Regions from separate parts of the Mucilaginibacter daejeonensis genome, predicted to be linked through region 1. Evidence: riboswitches for the same ligand, from Rfam matches in the RefSeq annotation. Region 1 holds a riboswitch; the other holds the start of a gene.
What was found. Region 1 has a riboswitch for fluoride ahead of eno (phosphopyruvate hydratase). Riboswitches for the same ligand answer to the same signal wherever they lie in the genome.

Region 1 (3,422 bases):
AGATGATCCAGAATGTCTACCAAAATCAGCACGGCCGGGAAATCGCTTATCTATCCTTAGGTTGGGACTTGGGGGGATGCATATCTGGTTATTATGATGGATTGGTCAATAAAAATATACCAGCAACACTTTCAGAAGCACACGAATTACCAGCTGCTTGGTTAGATACGCCAAAACTATATAAGTCAGATATTATCCAGCATTTGGAAAAACGCTGCCAGTTTGCAGAGATCAATGCTCATTCGCTTACGCCCGAACGGCTACAAACGATACGCCGGATCGGTACCAATCTAACCCGCATCAAACCGCAATTAGTTAAAGACATGATCATTCACGCGGCTAACTTGACCGAACTACAGGTTCGCTTGTATTGTCCATCTTTGTTGACAGCAACAAGTAACAGCTAACGAGTTTGTGAGTTTTATCCATTTTCAATGACAATGTGAAGTTATTGCAAGTTGTTCAAACACCGTGGCGAAAAAATGAAGTTGAGCCGCATATATTTGCACTACCTTGACACCAGCAGCCAATGAAACCAAAGTTAGCGTTTAAAAAGAATTATCCCTTTGCCCTGTGGCTTTTCTGCTGCCTTGCTTTCTTTTTGTTTTTCCGCCAGCCGGTCTACAGCATACTCGATACACTCTTGGTTAAGCATCTCGTATCACGTTATGACAATACAACATTCCATGAGATTGTGCTGATCATTCTTTGCGCAAGCATTGCCGCCTGGCTTTACCATTACGGCAGCCGAAAATTCAACACGATTGTTGCTTTGCTTACGATGCTATTTTATGCTCTTATGCGCAGTGATGACTATTGGCATTTTCAACCTTCCACTCTTTTCCACTGGTTAAAAAATTGGGACTTCGTTGCGGCGGCATTGACCGCCCCTGTTATTATTCATCTTTTCAAACCGCGAGCAGGCGCAAGTCATGAGCCGCAGCCGGAAAGCTTCATTGAAGAACGCGCCATAGAATCTGATAATCAGGATACATTTCAACGTTCGTCCGTCGTAGCAGAAATTGCCCGCCGGGTCAGCGTTACTTCCAATTGTAGGTCCTTTGCCATCGGCATACTCGGTGAGTATGGCAGTGGCAAGACTTCCTTTATCAACCTAATCAAAATCCACCTTGACCCGGCTAAAACAGAGGTACTGGATTACAATCCATGGAGCTCAGAAGGTGCCGCGAACATCCAGCGAGATTTCTTTGACCAGTTGTCAGCTAAATTGTATGAACTCAATCCTCGTATTGCTAACCTAATCGTTGATTATTCGCGTAAACTGAGCCGGACAGATTCTTCTTTTAATAAATTTATCAGGGAAGCTGGCTTGGCCGGTAGTTTGTTCACCAAAAAGACCTATACTGACGACTTTGAACGAATCAACCAATTATTAGACAACTCTCCAATGACCATTTTTAACGATCACCTGTTTGAGGATGCCCCCTCTTTTTATATCATGCGATAATATTCCGTGAAAAAAGGGGGATGCTATATTTCTAAGCCTATGATTATATCCCTGTCAAATTCAAATCGATTGGTTACCGGCAGTGGGATACCGCGTTACTTAGGCGCAAAATAAAAACGATCATTTTTTTAAAAACAAATGGTTTGTTATTTGTTACGATCTAAACGGAAATGGTGTCTTCCGTTCAAAATAACCGCCTCGTGCTGATGACGCCTACAATTAAAGCATAGATGAAACCTTGCAGGTCTTGTCGTGAACATTATTGTAGGTGAATGATCAGCGGTACTTAGATCCCTTTCTATCCCGTCTCGCATCTAATCAGGTCACCTCCCTGCTCATTGTTCCGGCAATAGTTCATGGTTTTATCCATACGATTTAAACTTTTAAAAACAACATAAAATGAACATCAAGAACATTATGGCTAGGGAAGTTTTGGATTCAAGAGGTAATCCGACCGTTGAAGCGGAGATCACTCTAGAAGATGGATTCACAGCAAGGGGAATCTCACCATCGGGTGCCAGCACTGGTGAGAAAGAAGCGGTGGAACTACGCGACGGCGACAAAAGCCGCTATCAGGGCAAGGGCGTTGAAAAAGCAGTAGCTGGAATCAATCAGGAAGTTAAGCGCACGGTTATCGGCTCTGCGTTTGCGGATCAGGCAGCCTTTGACAAAATGCTGATCGACCTGGACGGAACACCTAATAAGGCTCGGTTAGGCGCTAACGCCATTCTGGCCGCTTCGATCGCCTTTGCGCGGGTCAACGCTGTATCCAAAAAGATTCCCCTTTACCGTCAGCTTATCGAGCGCGATACCTATGTGATGCCGGTCCCATGCATGAACGTGATCAACGGTGGTCGGCATGCGGACAATAACCTGGATTTTCAGGAATTCATGATCGCCCCGCACCATGCGCCGAACTTTAAAGAAAGTATCCGCATGGGAGAAGAGGTATTCCATACATTAAAAAAGCTATTATCTGACAAAGGCTATTATACCGGTGTGGGCGATGAAGGTGGTTTTGCGCCCAACCTCCGCTCTAATGAAGAGGCCATCGAAGTGATCCTGCAAGCTATTCAGAAAGCCGGATACAAACCCGGCGAGGATATCTCTGTTTGCCTGGACCCGGCTACCAGTGAAATGTGGGATAATGGTCATTACAAAATGTACAAAAGTGACCAGCAGCGTTATACTTCGGAAGAGATGGTCGATCTATGGGCAAAATGGATCCGAACCTATCCTATCGTGCTTTTAGAAGACGGTTTGGGCGAAAATGACTGGGATGGCTGGAAGATCATGACCGATCAGCTGGGCAGCGAAGTGGAATTGGTCGGCGACGATATCTTTTGCACGAACCCTTCGATCATTCAGGAAGGCATCGATCGTGGTATCGGGAACAGCGTATTGATCAAGCTTAATCAGATAGGCACGGTATCAGAGACCTTACAAGCTGTAGCATTGGCGCAGCAGAACGGCTACCATTGTTTCATCTCCCACCGAAGCGGTGAAACCGAGGACACGACCATCGCTGACCTGGTGGTAGCCACCAATGCCGGGCATATTAAAACGGGAAGTGGCTGCCGCTCGGAGCGGGTCTCCAAATTTAATCAGCTTTTACGCATTGAACAGGAACTGGGTAGCAAGGCCCGTTTTGCAGGGATCGAAACTTTTAAACGGTAGCAGCAGATCAGGATATGAAAGCCCTTATCACCTCGGAGCGCTACCGGATCGTTAAAGAACTGATCAGGTGGAGCTTGCTTATACTTCCGGTAGCTGTCGCTATCGGAAGTATGGTCGCCTTGTTTCTATGGATACTGGACCTGGCCATCATTTACCGGTTCCATCATCCCTGGCTTCTATTTTTGCTCCCGCTGGCCGGGGTACTGATCCACTTGATCTATCGCTCGGTCGGCAGATCTTCTGAAAAAGGCAATAACCTGATCATGGATGAGATACA
Region 2 (3,422 bases), 1.8 Mb from region 1:
AACTGATATGACACTGCTATGGTACGCTCCTCATACCAAAACGGCGGGTCCTTACGTTCAATATTCATTTTTAATAAGTATGTTCAAAAACATCATCCCCTATATCATTGCTTTTTTGCCTGCGATAGCCGTTGCTCAGCAACCTGACGCATTCACCATAAGCGGAAAATTGAACACGATCAAACAGCCTTTAAAGGCTTATTTGGTTTACCAGTCAGGCAATAGCCGTAAGGTAGATTCTACCGCTTTGCACGATGGTGCTTTTACCTTTAAAGGGCAGATTGCGACACCTACCAGCGCTATGATGATCATTGACCACCGGGGTACCGGCTTTACGGGCTTTAAAAGGACAGATGATGTATTGAATCTGTATTTAGAAAAAGGCAATATCTTCATCACCGGTACCGATTCGGTCTCACAAGCCAAGATATCGGGCTCCAAGATCAACGAGGATAATGAAGAGATCACGGCTATGATCGCGCCGCTTTATGCACAGTCAGAAAAGTTGTATGCCGAAATAAGGTCGGCCTCACCAGAACAGCAGCGTTCGCCGGTATACCAAAATACCATGCAAGATCGGTTCAAGGTTCTGCAAACCAAACGTGAGGCGCTGATCAAGGAGTTCATCGTATCGCACCCTTACAGCTATTTGAGCCTGATGGCGCTGAGCTCTATGGGCGGTCCTTCGGCCGATGTGAACGTGATCGAGCCACTTTATAATGGCCTGTCAGACGAATTGAAGAACTCACCGGCAGGTTCGCAACTTAAAGCTTCGTTCGCTGTCTTAAAAGCTACGGCGATCGGTTCGGTAGCTCCAGATTTCACCATGAATGATACGGAAGGTAAACCGGTCACCTTATCTAAATTTCGTAAAGACAATTACGTGCTGATCGATTTTTGGGCATCATGGTGCGGCCCTTGCCGCCAGGAGAACCCGAACGTGGTAAGGGTGTACAATAAGTACAAGGATAAAAAGTTCACCATTTTAGGGGTGTCCCTCGACCGCCAGACCGGCAAGGATGACTGGTTAAAAGCGATCAAAGATGATGGACTGACCTGGACCCATGTGTCAGACCTTAAATTCTGGAACAACGAGGCCGCAGCACTGTACTTTGTGCAAAGCATCCCGCAGAACTTCTTGATCGACCCGAACGGCAAGATCGTGGCCAAGAACTTACGTGGTGCCGACCTGGAGAATAAGTTGATCGAGATCTTTGCCGGTCATGCCGCTAAAAAGAGCGAGTAGATAGTATACTGCCGTCATCGCGAGAAACGAAGCGATCTCTGAATAGGATGCATCTCAGAGGTCGCTTTTTATTTGAATAAAAGCTTTTTCTTACCTTTATGTACGCAAAGGCGATGGTGTTCCGCCTAATTGAACCGCTGTAAAAAGCTGATGACGCCTGCCCGATAAATATTCATTTATTAAATTGCAGGCTCATGTTCAAGAACTTCACTACTCAAAAATTTTCTATCCTTTTTTACCTCCTGCGCTGGACGATGGTGATCATCCCGGTGGCGATCGCGGTAGGCAGTGCAGTAGCGTTGTTTCTGGCATTGCTGGGCTGGGCCATCCATTACCGGTTTGCACATCCCTGGCTACTATACCTGCTGCCACTTGCTGGTGTGGTCATTCATTTCCTATACCGCTGGTACGGCGCCTCGGCCGAAAAAGGCAATAACCTCATCATCGACGAGATACATCGACCCGGTGCAGGCATACCTAAACGCATGGCCCCGCTGATCTTGATCACCACAGTGATCACGCACCTATTCGGTGGGTCGGCAGGTCGCGAAGGCACCGCGGTGCAAATAGGCGGGAGTTTAGCCAATTGGATCGGTAGCCTTTTCAAACTGAACGAGGCCAATACACGTGTAGTACTTACCGCCGGGATAGCCGCAGGCTTTGGAGCAGTATTTGGTACACCGCTGGCAGGTGCCGTGTTCGCTATGGAAGTGCTTACCATAGGACGCATACAATACAATGCTTTGTTGCCCTGCCTGATGGCCGCCCTCATCGGCGATGCCACTGTGGCTGCCTGGGGCGTTCAGCATACGCATTACCATATCAACTTCACCACCACCGATCAGTTGATCTATGGGCATCACATCCCGGTCAACCTATGGTTGCTGTGCAAAGTGGTATTAGCGTCGGCACTGTTCGGACTGGCTGCCTACACATTTGCCCAATGTGTGCATGGGGTTAAAAGGTTTACCACTGCCTTCATTAAAACACCTTGGCTGATCCCGGTAGCCGGTGGTGTGACCATTATTTTGCTAACGCTGATCATAGGCCGCCCTGACTATTTGAGCTTAGGTGTCGATGCCGAGTATCCAGGCGCGGTCACCATCGTTTCGGCCTTTGAGCAGGGCGGCGCACATTTTTTCAGTTGGTTATGGAAGCTGATCTATACTGCCATTACTTTAGGTACCGGTTTCAAAGGAGGGGAGGTGACGCCATTGTTCTACATCGGTGCTACGCTGGGCAATACGCTGGCCGGTATCCTCAACGCACCTGTCAGTCTGTTTGCCGCACTTGGCTTCATTGCTGTATTTGCAGGAGCGACCAACACACCACTGGCCTGCACTTTAATGGGTATCGAACTTTTTGGCAGTGAGTACGCCTTGCTTTTTGCCGTAGCTTGCTTCACTGCTTTTTATTTCAGCGGCGATGTGGGTATTTACAGTTCACAACGACGACTCACCCAAACCCTCCCCAAGGGGGAGGGCTCTTTAGGTAAGGGTTTGTGGTGATCGTTCTGCGAAGACGATAACACTCCGGTACTTATTTGATATCCAGGTCGCCAATGTATACGCCTCCTTTGGCGTCCTTTTTCATTTGAAGCACAATGATCTCTTTCTTCTCTTGCGCAGTGCCATAGTGGGTATATAATTCAGCCATCACCGTGGTCGGTCCCGAAAGGGTGACCTGCGTATCACCGTAATAATCGATCTCGATCTTGTACGTGCCTTTGGTCGCCTTCTTCAGCACAAACTGTTCCGGACCGAAGCCGCTGGTCATATCATCAGAGATGCGGCCACCTGCAGCAGTTTGACGATGGGAATAATAGCATTTCTCCCCATTAGGGTCAGTGACCCAAAGGTCGATGTCCGTGTTGTTCTTGTTCCAGTTCATCACTATGCGCGCATCTACCGGCATGTTCCTGATGAGTTTGCGGTCGATCTGGCTAAGGTTCAGCTGGCCTTTATGTGCACTGATCAGGCGATCGATCTCGAACAGGAGCACTTCCTGTATACCGTCATACATGCTGTCGGCATCCTCAGTGTAAAACCTGGTCAAGGCATCGTAAAGCACGTCCAATGCTTGTTGATGCTGTCCCGCATCCTCTAATGCCAGGCCATAGTCGCGGTAGCTCTGGGGGTCCATGGGGCGTAGGTCGGCCACTTTTTTGAAGGCATAC

Region 2: it holds a riboswitch for fluoride, as region 1 does, so the genes downstream of both, LLH06_RS05110 (voltage-gated chloride channel family protein) here and eno (phosphopyruvate hydratase) in region 1, are expected to answer to the same signal.

The regions. Positions count from the first base shown of each region.
Region 1 is NZ_CP086068.1:3,025,041-3,028,462, forward strand. It holds gene LLH06_RS12805 (patatin-like phospholipase family protein) at 1-407, shown strand, start outside; gene LLH06_RS12810 (P-loop NTPase fold protein) at 530-1,468, shown strand; fluoride riboswitch at 1,626-1,691, shown strand; gene eno (phosphopyruvate hydratase) at 1,868-3,145, shown strand; gene LLH06_RS12820 (voltage-gated chloride channel family protein) at 3,160-3,422, shown strand, end outside.
Region 2 is NZ_CP086068.1:1,175,807-1,179,228, forward strand. It holds gene LLH06_RS05105 (AhpC/TSA family protein) at 80-1,246, shown strand; fluoride riboswitch at 1,347-1,413, shown strand; gene LLH06_RS05110 (voltage-gated chloride channel family protein) at 1,441-2,754, shown strand; gene LLH06_RS05115 (VIT domain-containing protein) at 2,786-3,422, opposite strand, start outside.